DNA from 4 places in the Nonomuraea sp. NPDC049158 genome. Region 1 is predicted to be linked to each of the others. Evidence: riboswitches for the same ligand, from Rfam matches in the RefSeq annotation. Region 1 holds a riboswitch; each other region holds the start of a gene.
The links. Region 1 has a riboswitch for cyclic di-AMP ahead of AB0B61_RS48680 (hypothetical protein). Riboswitches for the same ligand answer to the same signal wherever they lie in the genome.

Region 1 (5,169 bases):
AGGTGCACGGCGGCGCGACCGCGCTGGGTCCCGGCTCGACCGAGGAGCCGGGCTTCACCGCCAAGTCCGCCCGCCAGCAGCAGGAGAAGGAGGCCATCGCGCGCCGCGCCGCCCAGTTCGTCCGGCCCGGCACCGCGGTCGCCCTGTCGGCCGGGACCACCACCTGGGCCCTGGCCCACCATCTCATCTCGGTGCCCGAGCTCACGGTCATCACCAATTCGATCCCGGTGGCCGACGTCTTCCACCGCAATCCGCGCGCCGACCGCACGGTCGTGCTGACCGGCGGCGTACGCACGCCGTCCGACGCCCTCGTCGGCCCGGTCGCGGTGGCCGCGATCCGGCGGCTGCACGTGGACACGCTGTTCCTCGGCGTGCACGGGATGAGCGTGCGGGCCGGGTTCACCACGCCCAACCTGCTGGAGTCGGAGACCGACAGGGAGCTGGTGCACGCGGCCCACCGGCTGGTCATCCCGGCCGACCACACCAAGTGGAACACGGTCGGCATCAGCACGATCGCCGATCTGACCGAGGCCGACGCGGTCATCAGCGACTCGGGGCTGTCCGAGGAGGCACGCATGGAGCTGGGCGAACGCGCCGGCGAACTGATCATCGCGGAGGACTCGCAGTGAAACGCACCATCACCCACCTGGCCGACGGCCGAGAGCTGATCTACTTCGACCGGCGCGACGACGCCGACCGGAGCGCGATCGACCGGCGGGCGCTCGACCCCAGGCCGATGGCGTCGGAGCTGCGCTACGACCCGCTCACCGAGGAGTGGATCGCGATGGCGGGGCACCGCCAGACGCGTACGTTCCTGCCTCCGGCCAACGAGTGCCCGCTGTGCCCGTCGTCCGAGACGAGGTCTTCGGAGATCCCGGCATACGACTATGACGTGGCGGTGTTCGAGAACCGCTTCCCCTCTTTTTCCGGAAATTTCGGGACTTATGGGGATGTCGGGGGGCTGAGTGAGGTCCGGCCGGGGGTGGGGCGGTGTGAGGTGGTGTGCTTCACCTCTGAGCACTCGTCGTCGTTCTCGCGGCTCTCCGACGAGCAGGTGGGCCTGGTCATGGAGGCATGGGCCGACCGTACGGCCGAGCTGTCCGCGATCGAGGGCGTCGAGCAGGTGTTCTGCTTCGAGAACCGGGGCGAGGAGATCGGCATCACGCTGCCGCACCCGCACGGACAGATCTACGCCTACCCGTACGTGACCCCGCGGACCAAGCTCCAGCTCGGCGCGGCCGCCCGGCACCGGGGCGGCAACCTGTTCGCCGACGTGCTGGCGGCCGAGCGGGCGGCCGGAGTGCGTGTGGTGGCGGCCAACGAGTTGTGGACCGCGTTCGTGCCCGCCGCCGCCCGCTGGCCGTTCGAGGTGCACGTGTATCCGCACCGGCAGGTGCCGGACCTGGCCGCGCTGTCGGAGGAGGAACGCGCCGCCTTCGCCCCGCTCTACACCTCCGTGCTGCGGGCGCTCGACGGGCTGTTCGGCGTCGCCATGCCGTACATCTCGGCCTGGCACCAGGCGCCCGTGCGGCAGGACCGTGACCTGGCCTATCTGCACCTGGAGCTGTTCAGCATCAGGCGGGCGCCCGGGAAACTCAAGTATCTGGCGGGCTCGGAGTCGGCCATGGGCGCGTTCGTCAACGATGTCCTGCCGGAGGAAGCCGCACGCATGCTTAAATCACAGGTAGATCTCTAATTGGTTGCCACTTGAAGTCGCATGACCTTGGTTTTACTACTAATATCCCTGTTCAGCGCCGACCGAAACGGTCGGTGCTGGCCTAATCCCGGGCGCGTGGCCCGGGAGCCGGGGACCCATCGCGTCTTGGGGTGAATCCACTCAGGTGGTAAGGCGGCATCTCCCTGCCCGAACCCGTCAGCTAACCCGGCCGGCATAGGGAGAGGAACCCTCCGTGGCGGCTGCGTCCCCCTCGAGTCTTGCCATCGCTCTCATCACCTCCGCTTCCATGGCCCTGGCAGCCTTCACGGCCGCGCCCGCCGCTGCCGCCCCCAAGCCCAGCGAGTCCCAGCTCCGCGCGGAGCTGAAGCAGCTGGACAAGAAGGTCGACAAGCTCATCGAGACCTACAACCTCAAGCGCGTCGAACTGGCCAAGGCCCAGCAGGACTCGGAAACGACCAAGAAACGGCTGGCCACGGCGGAGGCTCAGCTCATCACGGCCCAGAAACGCGTCACCGAGCTCGCGCGCCTGCAGTACCAGAACGGCACCGGCGCGCTGCCGAACCTCACCCTGCCGACCGATGCCTCCAGCGCGGCGTTGCTGAACCACCTCGCGGCCGAGCAACAGGCGATCGTGCAGGGCGTGGCCACCGCCCGGGACGAGAAGAAGGCGGCCGCGGACCAGGCGACCGCCCTCGAGTCGAAGATCCGCGAGGACGCGGCCAATGTCGCCAAGCAGCGGGACGACGCGCAGGGCGTCATCAAGGACATCCAGAAGAAGCTGAAGGGCCTCATCCCGTTCGGCCCCGGCCGCCGCTCGGACGGCAGCTGGGCGCCCGAACTGCCCTCTGGCACCGACAACATCACCGCCCGGATGCGGGTGATCCGCGGGCTGATCCAGAAGGACTTCGCGCTGCCGTACGAGGTGGGCTGCTTCCGCGCGGACGGCGGCGGCGGCGAGCACCCGCTGGGGCGCGCGTGCGACTTCATGATGAGCACCGGCGGCAGCATGCCCAGCTCCGCCAACCAGGCACTCGGCGACCGCGTGGCGGCCTGGGCGCTGGAGAACAAGGACAAGCTCGGGGTCAAGTACGTGATCTGGAAGCAGCGCATCAACCAGGGCTCGGGGTGGAGCTCGATGTCCGACCGTGGCAGCATCACCCAGAACCACTTCGACCACGTGCACATTTCGATGTTCTAGGGCGCCCGGCGCGGTCAGTGAGTGCCTGGTCTGGGGATAGGGACGCCGGCGGCGCGGAGCTTGGTCTCGACGAGCGCGATCCCCTGGGCCGCGGCCGATCCCTGCTCTTCGCCGTGGAGGGCGATCAGTTTGTACCGGGTCGCGGCCTCGGTGCGGGCTTGCAGCCCGGTCACGATCTTCAGGTGCGCGGGATTGGCGAGGAAGTGCTCGGCCATGGCGGTGGCGAGCTCGGCGATGCGCGGGTCGTCCGGTGCCCAGTCCGTGGCTTCGGCGCCGCGCTTGATCAAGGCGACGAACCGGGTGTCTTCGAGGGCGTGCTCGACATGAGTGAGGTAGTCGTCGAAGCCCTCGGGGACCAGGGCCCTGGCCAGCACCCAGCCCTCCCTCGCGGCCGCCGCCTCCGCCGCGGAGAAGCCCAGGCCGGACAGCCGCTCCAGCAGCGCCACCGCACGGTCGGGCAGCAGCGCCTGGTCACCGTCGGCGAGCCGACGCAACGTGTCACGCCGCGCGATCAACTCCTCGATCCGTTCGTCGAGCTGCCGCTCCACGTCGGCGAGCGCGGCGGTGAACAGCGCGGGGTCGGCGTCGAGCAGGGGCCCGATCTCGGCCAAGGGCACCCCGGCGGCGGCCAGCGTCCGGACCTGCACAAGCCGCAGCAACTCAGCCGATCCGTACCTCCGGTAGCCGGAGCTGTCGCGTTCCGGCTCCTTCACCAAGCCAAGCTTGTGGTAGTGCCGCACCGTCTTCACCGTGACGCCGACGAATGCCGCCGCCTGCCCGATCGTGACCCCGTTCATCTGCAGAATCCTGTTCTCAGTCCGTCGGCTGACCGAACACCTCGTTGAGGAGCCTTTGCTGAGCGCTCTGGAACGCCGCCGCGATGGACAGGTCGGCGTCGTCCACGCAGTTCAGTGCGGCGACAAGGGTCCTGCCGCCGTCGGGTGTGCTGGACATCAGCGCCGCGTGGCCCACGGCGGCGCCGTTGTGGGAGATGACCGTGCCATTGTCCGTGGTCACCACGAACACGCCCAGGCCGTAGTCCATGTTCGGGATGCCCGTCGGGCGCGGGGCGCACATCTCGGCCAGCAGCGGGGCCGGCAGGAGCTTGCCGCCCAGCAGCGCGGAGATGAACGTGTGGAGGTCCTGGAGGGTCGAGATCATGTCACCGCCGGCGGAGATCCAGGAGGGGTTCTGGCGGGTGATGTCGATCGTCTTCTGCTCGCCGGCGTCCTCGTAGCGGTAGTAGGCGTGGGCGTGCGGCGCGGGGATCTCCGGCGAGGCGCCCGGCACCATGGTGCCTGACAGCCCGAGCGGCTCCAGGATCAGCCGCCGCAACTCCTCGGCGACCGAACGGCCGGTGACCTTCTCGATCAGCAGCCTGGCCAGCACATAGTTGGTGTTGGAATAGCTCCAGCCCGTGCCCGGCTCGAACCGCGCCGGCTTGGACAACGCCAGCTCCACCAGCTCCTCCGGCCGGTAGGACTTGAGCCGGTTGTCCACCCACTCCTTACCCGTGGTGCCGTAGGGGATGGGGATCCCCATGACGACCGTCCCGTCGTCGTAGACCTCGCCGCTGAAGTTGAAGACCCCGCTGGTGTGCTGCAGCAGCATCCGCACCGTGATCCGCTCGTCCAGCCCGAACTCGGGCAGGTAGTACGCCACCGGGGTGTCCAGCCCGACCTTGCCCTCGGCCACCAGTTGCAGCACCAGGGTCGCGGTGAAGGTCTTGGTGGTGCTGCCGATCCGGACATGTCCGTTGATCGGCGGCTTGGCGGTCCCGCCCAGCTCGGCCGCCCCGGCGCTGCCGGCCCACTCGCCCCGCTCATCGTGCACGCGCAGCGACACCCCGACGAAGCCGGAATCGACGATCTCCTCGATCGCCTTCCGCAGCTCCGGGCGATCCCGCCCGGCGGCAACTTCCGGCACGGCCCCGCTGTCCGCGGCGTCGAGGGCTGTGGTGATCTTGCGGGCCATCTCGGCCGCGGCGGGGCTCGGCTGGGCCTGCTGAATCTGGGCGGTTTCGACAGCGATGAGAACGGTGCCGCGGAAGTTGTCGGCCTCGGCCGGATCCTGCTTCTTCAGCAGGCTCATGGCCGTGGTCAGGGCCGGCAGCACGCGGTCGGCGATCTCGGCCACGGACTTGCCGGTCAGGTCCTTGGCCTTGGGGTAGTCGGCGAGCACGTGCCCGATCAGACCGGTGGCCGAGCCCAGCGCGATGCTGCCGTTGGCGGCGATCTTGTGGGGCTTGCCGGCGGCACCGGCGGCGGCCATCAGCGACACGGCGCCGTACGCG
Region 2 (5,169 bases), on a different contig from region 1:
CTGGCAGATCACCGCCAAGTGCCTGCGCCCGCTGCCGGAGAAGCATGTCGGCCTCACCGACCCAGAGGCCCGCGTACGCCAGCGCTACGTCGACCTCATCGTCAACGACGAGGCCCGGGAGATGGCCCGCATCCGCAGCGCCACGGTGCGCGCGGTGCGTGACTTCTGGCACGAGGAGGGCTACCTCGAGGTCGAGACGCCCATGCTGCAGCCGATCCACGGCGGCGCGACGGCCCGGCCGTTCAAGACCCACATCAACGCCTACAACATGGAGCTCTACCTTCGCATCGCGATCGAGCTCTACCTGAAGCGGCTCGTGGTCGGCGGCATCGAGAAGGTCTTCGAGATCAACCGCAACTTCCGCAACGAGGGCGCGGACTCCACGCACAACCCCGAGTTCACGATGATCGAGGCGTACGGCACCTACCTCGACTACAACGACATGGCCGACCTGACCCAGCGGATGTACCAGAAGGCCGTCGTGGCCGCGCTGGGCACCTCGGTGGTCGTCCACGACGGTGTCGAGGTGGACCTGGGCATCCCGGAGTGGCCGCGCATCACGCTGTACGGCGCGGTGTCCGAGGCGCTCGGCGAGGAGGTCACCACCGACACCCCGCTCGAGCAGGTCCGGAAGTTCGCCGACGGGCGCGACATCCACTGGGACCCGAAGTGGGGCCAGGGCAAGCTCGTCCAGGAGATCTTCGAGGCCCTCGTCGAGCACACGCTCATCCAGCCGACGTTCGTCATGGACTACCCGCTGGAGACCTCCCCGCTGACCCGCCAGCACCGCGACAACCCGCTGCTGACCGAGAAGTGGGACCTCATCGGGTTCGGCACCGAGCTGGGCACCGCCTACTCCGAGCTCGTCGACCCGGTCGAGCAGCGCCGGCGCCTGGTGGAGCAGTCACTGCTGGCCGCCGGGGGCGACCCGGAGGCCATGCAGCTCGACGAGGACTTCCTGCAGGCGCTGGAGTACGCCATGCCGCCCACGGGTGGCATGGGGGCCGGGATCGACCGGATGATCATGGCCTTCACGGGCAAGAGCATCCGGGAAACGATCTTGTTCCCGCTGGTCAAGCCGACCAACTGAGTATGTCGGCCCGGCTCCCACGCCGGGCCGAACCGGTCCGGTTCGCCGGTTCGCGGCGCCCGCGTACGGACGCTGCCGGGCCGATGGGGTTGACAGCGGTCCGGTCTCCTGCGGCGAGTAGGAGAACGCGGGCGGCGACCTTCGCCGGTTCGTTGACGCGGGCCGGCGCGCCGGGCAAGCCATCTCCCGGCCGCCCGCGCCGGGCCGCGATGGGCGGCGCCTCCCTCCGGCGCCTGAACCGTTCATACTCCTTGACGCGCATCGCCGACCCGGCCGCAAGCAGCCATATTTCCGATGATGCACATATGAAGTGCGAATAATATTCGCGTTCACCGGATCGAAGCCCGGCAGGTCCACAGGGCTCGCGCTGGAGCCGTTGTAAGGACGGCTGTGATCCCTCATCTGGCCCCGAAGTGTGCCGACATATGGCGAGTACTTCACATACCGCCGATCATGTCAATGGCGATGGTCAGAGGGCAGTATTCGCTGGCTTGACGACCTTTCCAGAATGCGCTTACCGTCTGCGAGACGAGCAGCAGCACTGCTCGGACATAGACGTCTCGAGTTCTGCTGTTGGGGGGAGGGCTCCCGATGTATGTGCTCACTGAGAGCGTCGAGCTTAGCCACGCGGATATCGCGTTGCTGGCGGAGCTTGCCAAGGGGGTCACGGTTGATCGGGTTGGCAGACGACTGGATATCAGCGGGCGCACGGTACGCCGGAGACTACGGGGTATCTGCGACCGCATCGGAGTCGCCACCGCGATCGAGGCCGTGGCCTGGGCCGCCCGCCGCCAGCTCATCTGACCGCTCGACCGGCCCAGCCGCCAGGGCCCCAGCGGTCAGAGTGCCTGTGGTGCCCGGAGGTCAGTCGGCGATGCGTACGGCGCCCGCGAACGGACGGCGGGCGATGGAGGCGATCCGTACGACGTCACCGGTCTGCGGCGCGTGGACCATCATGCCGCCGCCGATGTAGATGCCGACGTGGTGCAGGTCGCCATAGAAGAAGACCAGGTCGCCGGCGCGCAGCTCCTCCTTGGAGATGTGCCGTCCGGCCGTCCACTGGTCGCCCGTGTAGTGCGGCAGTGAGATGCCCACCCGCTGGTAGGCCGCCATCACGAGGCCGGAGCAGTCGTATGAGGTCGGCCCCTCGGCGCCCCAGACGTACGGCTTGAGCTGCTGCGTGAGCGCCCACCTGGCGGCCGTGGCGGCCTTGCCGGCGCCGATGACCGGCAGGTCGACCCGCGTGGCCCGGGTGCCGGGACGGCCGGCCTCACCGATCGCGCGCTTGAACAGGCTGCTCTCGACCTTGGAGACGAGCGTGGTGATCTTGTCGCGCTTGGTGCCGAGGTTCTCGACGATCTTCTCGACCTCGTCGATGCGCGTCTTGGCGCTGGCTCTGGCCTGCTCGGCGGCCTGCCTGGCCGTGGTCACCTGGTTGACCTCGAAGCCCTGCTGCTGCTCTATCGCGTAGGTGGTGGCCGCCTGGTCGAGGAAGCTCTCGGGGTCGTCGGAGGTGGTGAATGCCAGCGCCTGGCCGAAGCCGCCGTTGATGTAGGCGTTCTGGGCCAGCAGCGCGGCCTTGGCGCGCTTGGCGGCCAGATCGGCCTCACTGGTGGACAGCGTCTTCCGGGCCGCCTCAGCCGACTTCTTGGCGGTCTTGAGCTTCTCCCGCTGGCCGTTGAACTCCTCGCTCAGCGTCTCGATCTGGGTGTGGAGCTCTTCGGCCTGCTTGGCCAGATCCTTCAGCGAGGGCTTGGGATCGGCGACGGCGGAGCCGACGGGGGCGGCGAAGAGGAGGGTGGCGATGGTCGCCGCGATGACACCCAGCCGGGTAGGGATCTTCCGGAGCTCCGGACGGCGGGCGTGAGCGCCCGTCGGCTTCCCCTCGCGATCGCGGGTCTGCTTCACCAACCAGCTCCTCTCATCGGCGCCTACCGGGTTAGCTGACGGGTTCGGGCCGGAGCAGCCCTACCGAACGACTCGCTCGGATTCACCCCATGGGTGGTGGCGTCGGGATGAGGTCGCCACCGGCGGGTCCCCGGCTCCCCTTACGGGGATTGGGCGCGTCTCCACGCTGGCTCGCGTGGGTGACATCGTCGCTGGACACTAGTGCACTCCGGGTTCGTGCTCAACCAGAACTGCCAAGTCTGTAGAGGTTTCGCAACCGAAGGGTCACGGGGTGATCTCGTGCTTGCCGGTGCTGAACAAACTTTATGTCCTTTTTGCACCAAGTTCGTCAAGGCATGGAAGCCTATGGGCCAAGGGATCCCTCATCGTGCTCGATCAACCACGAGATGTCATGAGATGGGAGAGACGTCAGAGTTAGGGGGAGGCCGTAATCGGATCTGTACGCTGGAGACCCATGGAGCAGGTCGCCGAAGTGACAGTCCCGGACACGGAAGTCGTCGTCCGGCGTGCCCGCACGCCGGATGTCAGGACCATCCGTCTCCTGGTCGACACCTACGCGGGCGCCGGTCCCCGGCTTCTGGAGAAGGCCACCGTCACGCTGTACGAGGACGTGCAGGAGTTCTGGATCGCCGAGCGTGGCGGCCAAGTGGTCGGCTGTGGCGCGCTGCATGTGCTTTGGGAGGATCTCGCGGAGATTCGCACGGTGGCCGTCGATCCGGAGTTCCGTGGCTTCGGAATCGGGCACCGGATCGTCTCTTCCTTGATCAAAACGGCCCGGGAACTCGGCCTGCGCCGGGTTTTCTGTCTGACTTTTGAGGTGGATTTTTTCGCGAGGCATGGATTCCGCCCCGTACAGGGCACCCCGGTCTCACCCGAGGTCTATGCGGAGCTGCTGGCCTCGTACGACGAGGGTGTCGCCGAGTTCCTCGACCTCGAACACGTCAAGCCCAACACCCTGGGGAACACCCGCATGCTTCTCCACCTGACATCGGGTGACGCGGACCTTGACTAATGGGAAAGGTGATTGTTGATACCTATGTCGATACGTTGGGCAGCACAGGCATGTGTCCTGACACGTGCCACATGCGCACTCGAAGCGAGGTGACACGGTGAGCACCGGACAGCCGCCGTATCCACAGGACGAATCCGGCGAGAACTCTGCGCCTGGCGGATCTGAATACGGACATCACAACGCGGGCCGTCCCTATGGCGAGCCCGACCCGGATGCGACGGTCGTTGGCTACCGGGCGGACGACGCCTACGGTCAGCAACCCAACTACGGGCAGCAGCAGCAGGGCTACGGCCAGCAGCAGCAGTACGGGCAGCAGCCCGGCTACGGCCAGCAGCCGCAGCAACCGCAGCAACCGCAGTACGGACAACAGCCGCAGTACGGGCAGCAGCAGCCGGGCTACGGCCAGCAACCTGAATACGGTCAGCAGCCCGGATACGGTCAGCAACCCGGATACGGTCAGCAGCAGGCTTCGGGTCAGCAACCCGAGTACGGCCAGCCCAACTACGGTCAGCAGCCGCAATCGCAACCCGGTTACGGCCAGCAGCCACAATCCCAGCCTGGTTACGGCCAGCAGCCCGGTTACGGGCAGCAGCAGCCGTCCCAGCCCGGCTATGGTCAGCAGCCGCAATCGCAACCCGGTTACGGTCAGCAGCAGTACGGCCAGCAGCCCCCGTCGGGCCAGCAGCCCGGCTATGGCCAGCAGCCCAATTACGGGCAGCAGCAGCAGTCCCAGCCTGGTTACGGCCAGCAGCCCGGTTACGGGCAGCAGCAGCCGTCGCAACCCGGCTACGGCCAGCAGCAGTACGGCCAGCCGGACTACGGTCAGCAGCAACAGCAGTACGGCCAGCAGCCCGCCTACGGGCAGCAGCCGTATGGTCAGCAGCCCGGTTACGGGCAGCAGCAGCCACACGGGGTTCAGCCTCCCGGCGCCCCGGCCCCGCTCGCCGAGTGGTGGCAGCGGCTCGTGGCGAGGATCATCGACGGTGTCATCTTCGGCATCGCGAACTGGGTGATCGGTCTCGTCTTCGGGGCCATCCTGCTGGCCGGCTACAACTCCGCGACCGGCACGACGACCGGCTGGCTGGGCTACACCGCCTACAACGCCATCATCGCCGTCGTGATGACGGCGGTGTACGTCGCCTACGAGTTCTTCATGACC
Region 3 (5,169 bases), on a different contig from region 1:
CGAGCTCGTCGCCTCGCTGATCGAGGGCAACGTGCCACCCGCCGCCGACCCCGTGCTGGTGGCCGCCGCGGCCTATCTGACGCGACCGGTCGGCTGGGCGGAGATGGTCGAGGCCGCCCGGGCCGATCTCGAGCAGTCGGCGGTCGCGGCCGAGGGGACCGAGCGCGAGGAGGTGGTGAGCCGACTGCGCGAGCAACTCGCCGCCCAGAAGAGCGCCGCCAAGGACGAGTCCGACCGGTTGCGCGAGCAGCTCAGGGCGGCCCGCGCCGAGAACTCCGACCTGCGCCGCAAACTCCACGAGGCCCGCGAGCGAAGCAAGGCGGCCGTGCGCCGCGCCGAGGAGATGGAGCACGCGGCCGACGACGCCAAGTCTGCCGCCACGGCCGCGGGCAGCGCGGGCGAGTCCGAGCTGCGCCGGCTCCGCGAGCGGCTGGCCGATGTGGAGAAGCAGCTCGAAGCCTCGCGCCGGGCCGCGCGTGAGGGCAGGAGTATCGAGGACGCCCGCGTCAGGGTGCTGCTCGACGCGCTCCAGGACGCCTCCGCCGGGCTGCGCAGGGAGCTGGCCCTGCCCACCATGATCAGCAGGCCCGCCGACTCGGTGGCCGCGCTCACGGGCGAGCGCCCCGGCGTCAGGGGCGTGCCCGCCCGCGCCCTGGCCGACGACGACCCGCAGCTCCTCGACCAGCTGCTCGCGCTGCCGCAGGTGCACCTGATCATCGACGGCTACAACGTGACCAAGACCGGCTACGGCACGCTGACCCTGGCCGACCAGCGCAACCGGCTGATGACCGGCCTCGGCGGGCTGGTCGCGCAGACCAGGGTCGAGGTGACCGTGGTCTTCGACGGCGCCGAGCTCAACGCGCCCGTCCAGGTGGTGGCGCCGCGCGGCGTGCGGGTGCTCTTCAGCGCGCCCGGCGAGATCGCCGACGACCTGATCCGCCAGCTCGTCCGCGCCGAGCCGCCCGGCCGGGCCATGGCGGTGGTCTCCTCCGACCGCGAGGTGGCCGAGTCCGTCCGGCGCATGGGAGCCAGACCGGTTCCGTCGGCTCTGCTGCTGCGCAGACTGGGCCGTGCATAGATTACGAATCGGTTGTTAGGGTGAAAGCACACCCGCCACTTCTGTACCATTTCGCCCCAGATATATTCCCCTGGAGGCGACACTGTGACGTTTGGCCGGGTGTCACTGGCCGCGGGACTCGCGATCGGACTGCTGCTTTTCCCCACAAGCGAGGCACTGGCCGCGCCGAAGCCCACGATCAAACAGGCGAAAGCCAAGCTCAAGAAGCTGAACGACCAGGCCGACAAGGTCGTCGACCGCTACAATACGGCGACTGAGAAGTACAAGGCGGCCCAAGGCGAGTACGGCAAGCTGAACGCCAGCTACAAGCGCAAGCTGGAGACGGTCGCCACGTTGCGCGCCCAGGTCATTGAGATGGCCGTCGACACCTACACGCGCGGCCCCGACTCCACCTCCTGGCCTACGATGATCGGCCAGTCGGATCCCACGGGCCTGCTGGGCAGCATGGCGCTCGCGGGACAGCTGTCGGAGGAGAAGGTGGCACGGCTGGCGGCCTTCGACCGCGAGAACCGCGGGCTCAAGGACGAGCGCGACAAGGCCGAGACGGCGCTGCAGGCGGCCGACAAGGAGCGCGACGGGGTCGAGAAGGAGCGCTCGGAGGTCCGCAAGCTGATCGCGAAGCAGAAGAAGCTGCTGGAGAAGCTCGGCGCCTACAAGACCGGTGACCCCAACAGCACCGGCATCAAGTACACGGGCTCGGCCTCCGGCAACGCCGCGGCGGTGCTCAGGTTCGCCTACGCGCAGGTGGGCAAGCCGTATGTGTTCGGCGGCACGGGACCGCGCGGCTGGGACTGCTCGGGCCTCACGCAGGCGTCGTGGCGCGCAGGGGGCGTCTCGCTGCCCCGCACCACGTGGCAGCAGTGGGCCTGGGGCTCGGCCCGCAAGGTGGATCTGAAGGACCTGCAGCCTGGCGACCTGATCTTCAGCTCGGGTCTTGGACATGTCAGCATTTATGCGGGCAATGGGCAGATCGTGCATGCCCCCCAGACCGGCGACGTGGTCAAAGTCGTCACCCTGTCTTCCTACGGCGGCACCCTGGTGGGAGCTATCCGTCCGTAGGGCCTTTCTGGCGCTCACTTATTTCCTGTACGGCAAGCACGGTGGGCCCCATCCGCCGTCCGTGGCTGGGCTCTGTCCAGGGACACGCTCCTCCGGTGGGGCGCGCTGGGCGCCGTGACGTGCGCCCTCTTGGCCCCGGTCCGTGGCTTTAGGTGGCCATGGACCGGATGGTCCGCCGATGGGCACTTGGCGGTCCATGTGGACTCACCGGCTTGCTGGTCAACGGACCCGGCCTGGTGGTCAACGGGCTCCGATCGGCTGTTCAACGGGCTTCGGTCGCTTGTTCGGCGGAACCCGACCGGCTGTTCAACTGACCCCGATTTGCTGGTCAACGGACCTCGGCGCGCAGGTCGATACCGCTGGTCGGATCGGCTGAACGCTGCTCGATGCCTTCGGCCGGTGACGACGATCACTGATCTCGGCCCGTCTGCGACCCTCGCGACGCCCAATTCCGCGCAGCCGCGACACGATCACCGGACCCTCAGGCGTGTTACTAGCGGGACCAGTGTGACAAGAGTGACAAAAGGGACCTGACAGATCACTGTGTCGTCAAGTGTGAGAAGGGTCACATTTGAGTAACATAACCCGGCACTCCAGCTGCGGTTCGGGACTTTACTGACACCTCTGAGTGATCCTGACAACCCCATGACGGCTTTGCCAGCGCGTTACTCAAGGGCGTAACTTCTGGCGTCGCGGCGAACAAGCCATGGCGTCGCGACTCTCCATCGGGTCCCCGATGTGGACAGATAAGAAATCCGTTAGGTCACCGCCTTTCCATTTGTCATTACGTGGCGGTGGCCTGCCGAGTCCGTGCAGCCAGGAGGCACGGAGCCGGGGACCCAGCGATCCCGCCCTCGGGATCAGGGGTGAATCGGCGCGTATCGCGCCGTAGGGCGACTTCCAGGCCCGAATCCGTCAGCTAACCCGGTAGGCGTTCGTGGAAGCTCCAAGGAGAAATCCTGTCTACCTCCCCCAGTAACCCCCGTCTGTCCCGCATTGCCCTGAGTGGCGCAGCGCTCACGATGACCGTGGCGGCCGGAGGTTTGGTCCTCCCTGCCCCGACGGCGCAGGCGGCGACAACGCGTGATGCGGCCGAAGTTTCCGGAACTAATACAGCGGCGAAAGCCGTCAGTTCCGTGAAGAAGGTCGCGCAACAGACAGCGGTCGCTCGGCAAAAGGTGAAGGCCCGCACGGCCGTCGCCGTGGCCAAGGACCAGATCGGTGACCCCTACAGTTACGGGGCCACAGGACCTGGTTCCTTCGACTGCTCCGGTCTCGTCCAGTACGCCTGGAAGAAGGCCGGTGTCAAGATCCCGCGCGTGACGAACAGCCAGTTCGCCCGCATCAAGAAGAAGGTCTCCTGGAAGAATCTGAAGCCAGGTGACCTGCTGTTCTTCCATGGGCTCGGCCATGTGGGCATGTATGTCGGCAACGGCAAGATGGTCCACTCGCCGAGGACGGGTTCGACGGTGCGCGTCGAGAAGCTCAGCGGATGGCGCAAGGCGTCGTTCGTGGGCGCGGTGCGTCCCGGCCTGTAAGTCCGGCCTGATCTGGCCTGCAAGACCGTCACGAAGGTCCCGTCCCAGCTGGGACGGGACCTTCGCGTGTTCCGGGTCTCTCCGTGACGACGTTCTTCGCGACCACGAGCCTGGCCTCTCCGCGACGGCCGGTCCGCGGCGCGGGGCGACTACGATCGGGGAACGTGTCCGTGCAGGTGAGCCGCCGAGTCTTGGTGGTGGGGGTGCTGCTCCTGGCCCTCGCCTCGGCCAGCGCCGCCCCGCACCGAATTCCGGCGACGGGCGACCTCTCGGCAGCGGTTCGTGACCTGTCGACCGGTGGGCCCGATCGGCCCGCGTCGGTTCGTGGTCTGCCGTCCGGTGGGCCCGATCGGTCTGCGTCGGATCGCGGTCTTCCCTCTGGCAGTCTCGATCAGTCCGCGACCGTCCCAACCCTGGCGGCCGGTGATCGTGAGCTTCCGGCGGAGGCGCGGGGCCTCTGGGGGGACGGCGCCGAGGTCGTACGGGGTGTGCGTTCGGTTGTCGTCGGTCAGCACGCGGCGTCCGAGTCGCTCCGAGACCTGGCGCGCAGGGCTGATGCCGCCGGAGCGCGGGTCTCCGCCGTGCTCGGCCAGCCGGTGCGGCCCGTGGTGCTCGTGCCCGGCTCGGCGGCCGAGGCTGCCCGGGTGGCCGGGGTGGGGAGTGTCGACGGGCTGGCGGCGGTGGCCGATGGCGGGAGGGTGGTCGTGGTGCCCGAGAACTTCGCCCGGCTGACCCCGACCGGGCGGGACATCGTGCTCACGCACGAGCTCACTCACGTCGCGGCCGGGACGAAGCGGTTGCCGGTATGGCTTTATGAGGGGTTCGCCGACTACGTGGGCTACCGGGACGCGGGGTTGCCGGTCCGGGTGGCCGCCGCCGAGTTGGCCGCCGAGGTGCGGGCGGGGCGTGTGCCGGGCGAATTGCCGGGGCCTGCGGCATTCGCACCGTCCGCTCGGGAGCCTGAACGCCTGGCACGGGCGTACCAGGAGGCGTGGCTGGCGTGTCGCTTCATCGCCGAGCGGTTCGGTGAGGGGACTCTGGTGAGGCTCTACCGTGATGCTCAGACGGGTGGCATCGACCGGGGGCTCACCGGACTCGGGCTCTCGGCAGAGACGCTGACGGCACGGTGGCGCGACTACGTGCGGGACCAGCTTGCGTAAGGGGAACGCGGATGGAAGATCTGCAGGGCACCGACGACATGCCGCCTGACGACGACGCGGGCTCCGATCAGCACCCGGCACCTCCGTCCGGCGAGCCGGCCGCACCGTCCGGGTCGCCCGCCCGGCCGGCCGCGCCACCTGGGCCATCCGGCGAGGCCGCCACCTCAGGCGACTCCGCCACCTCAGGCGAGGGCACCGCGCCAGACGACCGTTCGGTACCAAGCGACCGAGCGGCGTCAAGCGACCGTGCGATACCAAGCGACCGTGCCGCGTCAAGCGACCGTGCGGTACCAAGCGACGGGGCCGCGCCAAGCGACCGTGCCGTGTCAGGTGG
Region 4 (5,169 bases), on a different contig from region 1:
ACCAGGTGGTTCCGACGGACCAGCTGATCGATTCCTTGTGGGGAGAACGACCACCCCCCACGGCACGCAAGAACCTGCAGGTCTACGTCTCGGCGTTGCGGCGGAGATTCGGGGACCGGATCTCCTACCAAGGCTGGGGATACCGGCTCGACGCCGGGCCGGACGAGCTCGACCTCCTCAGGTTCCGGCGGCTGGCCGGCGCCGGCCGGGACATGCGGCGCAGAGGCGACGCCGAGGCCGCGTTGACCGCGCTCGACGACGCCCTGCGCCTGTGGGGCGGCCAGCCGCTCGCGGAGTTCTCGGGTGTCGCCTTGGTCGATGAGGCGGTCGGCAGATTCACCGACCTGTACCTCACGGTCAACGAGGACTGGGCGGAACTCGAGATCGAGCGGGGCGGCCACGTCGAGGTGCTGAACCGGCTCGACGACCTGGTGCCCTTCTTTCCCGCGCGAGAGCGGCTCGTGGCGGCGAGGATGACCGCTCTCGCCGGTTGCGGCCGCGCGCCGGAGGCGCTCTCGCAGTTCGAGACCGTACGCCGGCATCTCGTGGCCGAACTCGGCATCGACCCCAGCCCCGTACTCAGGAATCTCTACGAGGAGATCTTCCAAAGGCAGCTCGCCCGGGCCGATCCTTAACCGCTCGCATGGTCCGGCCATACCGCTGATTAAGCAGACGCTTCTAGCTTGCACACAGAGGTGCTTTCACCAGGGGCGCCTCTGGCCAAGGCGATCCGAACCGGGACTTGCTATGGATCTTGTTTTCGACGATCTGATAACTGATCGCGACACGCGGCTGATCGTCCTGCTGGCCAGGGGATATACGACGACAAGAATCGCCCGCGAGCTGAAACTCAGCCGATATACGGTGGCGGAGCGGATCAGCAAGCTCCTCGACCGATTCGCCTGCAGTAACCGGAGCCAGCTCGTGGCGTACTCCTATGCCCACAAGCTCCTGGACGTCGGCATCTGGCCACCGGGCGCCTCCGAGCCGCTTCCTTGAGGAACCCGGCTGCTCCCAAGGATCGTCGTGGGAGCCGCGTCAGAACATGCCGTGTGGCACCTCCGCCGGTTCGGGGACCGGCTGGACCACGTCCCAGTGCTCGGCGATCAGGCCGTCTTCGACCCGCCAGAAGTCCACGACCGCCAGGCCGCGCCCGCCTTCCCGGGGGATCAGGTGATAGTGCATCACCACGAGATCGCCTTCCGCCACGACCCGCTTGAGCTCCAGCCGGGAGGTGGCCAGCGGGGAGTCTCTGATGAAGTCGATGAAGGCTTGCCTGCCCGATGGGTTGCCCGGGCTGTGCTCGATGAAGTCCTCGCTCAGGAGCGTCTGGAGCACCTCGATGTTGCCCGCGGCGAACTCCGCGAAGCCGGACATGATCAGTTCTTTGCTGCTCGTCATGGGAGAACGCTGACAGCGGCCGCGGGGTGGTGTCGATTACCTGGGATGTACTTTCCCCCGATGCTCGGGCGAAGAAGCAACTCGGGTTGACGATGAATGAAACGGGTGGCCGCTGTGCTCGCCGCGCTGGCGGTAGGTGCCGGGGTGATGGCCGGGACCGGGGTCGCCGGCGCCGAGACCGCCTGGTCACCCTGCCCGCCGCCGACATCACCTGCCACGCGGACTGAACATCAGGATCTGTTCCGAGAGGTGCCACAGCCTTGTGCCCGTAGGATGACCGGCTGGACCTGATCGCTGCCCAGCTGGGCAGGCGTCAGCACCGTACGACATGAGAGGCACAGCACCATGGCGAACCGGGACGCCATCGCGCTCGATGACCCGGTGGGCGCATCACTGCGCGGTCACCACGCGCACCATGCCCGCCGGCTCGGCAGGGCGGCCACTTACCAGCCGGATGTCGCGACCTTCTCCGCGGTGAGCGCCGACCCGGATCCGCAGGAGTGGGCCGACCTCGCCCGGCTGCTCGGCCGAGGCGAGCTCGCCGACATGTTCAGCCGCGCAACGGTGCCGCCGCCGGACTGGGAGCCGGTCTTCGTCCTCGAAGGCCGCCAGATGACCTGGTCCGGCGGCGGCCGCCGCCCTGCCGAGACCGGCACCGAGGTGGTCGAACTCGGCAGGGACAGCGTGCCCGAGATGCTCGATCTCGTCGCGCGGGCCAAGCCGGGGCCGCCGCCCCCGAGGCACGCGGGCGAGGCCATGCCGCCCGCCTGGTCGGTGCGCTCGTCGCCCGGATCGTGGCTCGTGACGAACGTCCCTTCATACATGTGGCCGAGGCGAACACCGGCGCGATCGCCCTCTACGAGCGGCTCGGATTCGAGACCCGCAAGCCCGTGACCTTCCGGGGGTTCCGCACGCCGTGACGGCTTCCGTCACTGAGCCGGGGCGCTACCGGACCTTGGTCCGCAGGGCCCCCGCCGTTGGCCACAGGCCGGCGGTGAGCAGGGTGGTCTTGCGTTGCTCGATGGAGAGCCGCACGCCCTTGGGGTCCGGCCGTACGGCGCCCGCGAACGAGTCCCTGCGCCAGTCGGAGAGCTTCTCCTCCTTGACCACGTCTCCGGTGTGCGGCGCGTGCACCATGTATCCGGGCCTCGAGATCATCCCCACGTGCCCGAGTCCGTGGAAGAAGACCAGGTCACCTGGCTTGAGGTGGGCCCAGGAGATCTTCTTGGAGAACGCGCTGTACTGCTCCGTCGTGGTGCGCGGCAGCTCGATCCCGGCGTGCTTGTACGCCTTGAGCATGAGCCCGGAGCAGTCGTAGCCGCTGTCGCTGGTCCCGCCCCAGACGTACGGGATACCGCGCTTCTTCATGGCGAACTTCAGGGCGACCTTCCAGGCCGGAGTGGTCTGGCCCGTCTGCTGCTGGACGGGCTTGCTCTCGGTGCCGGTAGAGGTGCTGGGGCCGGTAGGGGTGGTGGGGTCGGCGTGAGCTGGAGCGGCCAGAGTGAGCCCGGCGACGGCTGCCGCCAGGCAGATGGCGAGGGGAGCCACTGCTGTGTCCTTCCATACGGCCTACCGGGTTAGCTGACGGGCTCGGGCCTGGAAGTGGCCCTACGGCTATGCCGATTCGCCCCAGAGGGAACTTGGGTCCCCGGCTCCACGCGGGTGAGTGGATTAGGCGGGACGAACACTAACAAAACGGTCAAAGACTTGTAAACTGTCTAAAATCGGGCGTCAACTAGGCGGGCATGACATGGCAGGTAATCGACACCACCCTGGAAGGCCAGGTAGAACCAGCCACTATGCACATGGATCAGCCGATAGGGGAGTTGCTGCGAGACTGGCGGCACCTGCGCGGGCTCACGCAGCTCGACCTGGCCCTCCAGACCGACGTGTCCGCGCGGCACGTCAGCTTCGTCGAGACCGGGCGGACGATCCCGAGCCGGTCCATGGTGCTGCGCCTGGCCGAGCAGCTCGATGTGCCGCTGCGCGCGCGCAACCGGCTGCTGCTCGCGGCCGGGTACGCGCCCATCTACCCCGAGCGCCCGCTTGACGACCCCGACCTGGGCAAGGCGTACGAGGCGCTCCAGCGGATCCTGCGCGGTCACGAGCCGTATCCGGCGATGGCCCTGGACCACCGGTGGAACCTGTTACTGGCCAACGACGCCATGAACGTCTTCCTCGACGACGTGGACCCGGCCCTCCTGCGGCCGCCGGTGAACATGATGCGACTCGGCCTGCATCCGGACGGGTTCGCGCCACGCGTGCGGAACCTGGCGCAGGTCCGCGGGTTCCTGCTGCCCCGGCTCGCCAGGCAGGTCGCCCGCGCGGGTGATCCGGAGCTGAGCGCGCTCTACGAGGAGCTGCTGACCTATGGAGACGATGGCGAGGCGCCTCTGCCCGACCCCGCAGACATCGCGTTGCCCGTACGGATCACGCATCGGGGGGACGAGCTCTGCTTCTTCAGTACGATCACGACGTTCGGCGCGGCGTTCGACATCACCCTGGAAGGGGTCGCCGTCGAGGCGTATTTCCCCGCCGACGACGAGACCACGCGGCTAGTCGGGAACCGTTGATGCCACTGATGTGGCCAGTTCGGTACGGTTCGCGACACCCAGCTTCGCGTACACGTGAGCCAGGTGCGTCTTGACCGTACTGCGGCTCATGAAGAGCCGTTTGCCGATCTCCGGGTTCGTCAGCCCGTCGACGGCCAGCTGGACGACCTCGCGCTCGGCGGGGGTCAGGCTGGCCCAGCCGCTCGCCGGCCGCCGCCGGGTGGTGCGGGCCCGCCGCGCGTAGGCGATGGCCTCGTCGAGGTCCATCAGACGGCCCTCGGCCAGCGCGTCGTCGTACTCGGGCGCCCCCAGGGCCGGCTCCGTATGGAGGGTGTGGTCCGGCCGTGGACAGCCCAGATCGTCCCGCGCCCGGTCGCAGGCGCCCAGCAGGCGGGCGGCCTGGAGCGGCGAGCCGCGTTGGGCGGCCAGGGAGACCAGCGCGTCCAGACTGTCCAGGCAGGCCAGGCGGAGTCCGTGCTCGGCTCGTAGGGCGAGGGCCTCGTGGTGCAGGAGTACGGCCCGATCCGGGTCGGCCAGGAACGCCTGCTGCTCCAGCGCGGCGGCGATCAGCCTCGGCATCCCCTGGGTTCTGGCGAGTTCGAGGGCGCCCGAGCAGCTGCGCTCGGCCGCCGCGAGGTCACCGGCCGCGCGCAGGGCGGCCACGAGAGCTATGCGGGTCTCGAGCGCGAGATCCTCGTCCGAGGCGTCGCCTCCGGACCAGGAAGCCTCGCGGCGGTACGACTCGATCGCGAGGTCCGGCCGGCCGTCCCCCAAGTGGATCTGGCCGATCGCCAGCGCCAGCCGTGGGATGAAGGGCTGCGCGGGCGCCCGGTCCACCAGGCGGACGATCGGGTCGAGGGCCTCTCGCGCCTCGGCCGGTCGGCCCTGGAGCCCGCGGACGAAGGCCAGGACACTCCGGGCGGTGCCGACCCGGTGGTAGTCGGCGAGCGGGTGCGCGACGTCGACGGCCTGAGCGGCCAGGTCCCCGGCCTGCCGAAGCCGGCCGAGGTGGGCGTTGCTGAGAGCCATCAGCCCGAGCGCCATGGCCGCGATCCCGCGGTCGCCCCGGCGGACGAGCCCGGTGACGGCGGTCTCCAGGAGGGTGATGGCCTCCTGGTGCTCGTCCAGGGAGTGGGCCACGAGACCGGCGACGGCGCCGGCCGCGTCGGCGGCGAACGCGTCACCGGCCGCGCTCGCTTCGGCGCGGATGTCGAGC

Region 2: it holds a riboswitch for cyclic di-AMP, as region 1 does, so the genes downstream of both, AB0B61_RS12120 (C40 family peptidase) here and AB0B61_RS48680 (hypothetical protein) in region 1, are expected to answer to the same signal.
Region 3: it holds a riboswitch for cyclic di-AMP, as region 1 does, so the genes downstream of both, AB0B61_RS40625 (C40 family peptidase) here and AB0B61_RS48680 (hypothetical protein) in region 1, are expected to answer to the same signal.
Region 4: it holds a riboswitch for cyclic di-AMP, as region 1 does, so the genes downstream of both, AB0B61_RS39535 (C40 family peptidase) here and AB0B61_RS48680 (hypothetical protein) in region 1, are expected to answer to the same signal.

The regions. Positions count from the first base shown of each region.
Region 1 is NZ_JBEZDM010000041.1:68,383-73,551, reverse strand. Features, by position in the region: gene AB0B61_RS48690 (DeoR/GlpR family DNA-binding transcription regulator) at 1-629, shown strand, start outside; gene galT (galactose-1-phosphate uridylyltransferase) at 626-1,696, shown strand; cyclic di-AMP (ydaO/yuaA leader) riboswitch at 1,766-1,906, shown strand; gene AB0B61_RS48680 (hypothetical protein) at 1,965-2,876, shown strand; gene AB0B61_RS48675 (MerR family transcriptional regulator) at 2,891-3,673, opposite strand; gene AB0B61_RS48670 (serine hydrolase domain-containing protein) at 3,690-5,169, opposite strand, start outside.
Region 2 is NZ_JBEZDM010000004.1:376,995-382,163, forward strand. Features, by position in the region: gene lysX (bifunctional lysylphosphatidylglycerol synthetase/lysine--tRNA ligase LysX) at 1-1,090, shown strand, start outside; gene AB0B61_RS12115 (LuxR C-terminal-related transcriptional regulator) at 1,682-1,894, shown strand; gene AB0B61_RS12120 (C40 family peptidase) at 1,955-2,998, opposite strand; cyclic di-AMP (ydaO/yuaA leader) riboswitch at 3,004-3,164, opposite strand; gene AB0B61_RS12125 (amino-acid N-acetyltransferase) at 3,453-4,010, shown strand; gene AB0B61_RS12130 (hypothetical protein) at 4,033-4,920, opposite strand; partial or broken gene AB0B61_RS12135 (RDD family protein) at 4,966-5,169, shown strand, end outside.
Region 3 is NZ_JBEZDM010000027.1:30,822-35,990, reverse strand. Features, by position in the region: gene AB0B61_RS40635 (NYN domain-containing protein) at 1-1,078, shown strand, start outside; gene AB0B61_RS40630 (NlpC/P60 family protein) at 1,163-2,137, shown strand; cyclic di-AMP (ydaO/yuaA leader) riboswitch at 2,928-3,086, shown strand; gene AB0B61_RS40625 (C40 family peptidase) at 3,160-3,675, shown strand; gene AB0B61_RS40620 (hypothetical protein) at 3,840-4,835, shown strand; gene AB0B61_RS40615 (M48 family metallopeptidase) at 5,159-5,169, shown strand, end outside.
Region 4 is NZ_JBEZDM010000025.1:107,816-112,984, reverse strand. Features, by position in the region: gene AB0B61_RS39555 (AfsR/SARP family transcriptional regulator) at 1-635, shown strand, start outside; gene AB0B61_RS39550 (LuxR C-terminal-related transcriptional regulator) at 748-999, shown strand; gene AB0B61_RS39545 (nuclear transport factor 2 family protein) at 1,039-1,401, opposite strand; gene AB0B61_RS39540 (GNAT family N-acetyltransferase) at 1,902-2,321, shown strand; gene AB0B61_RS39535 (C40 family peptidase) at 2,347-2,949, opposite strand; cyclic di-AMP (ydaO/yuaA leader) riboswitch at 2,953-3,089, opposite strand; gene AB0B61_RS39530 (helix-turn-helix transcriptional regulator) at 3,207-3,974, shown strand; gene AB0B61_RS39525 (LuxR C-terminal-related transcriptional regulator) at 3,957-5,169, opposite strand, start outside.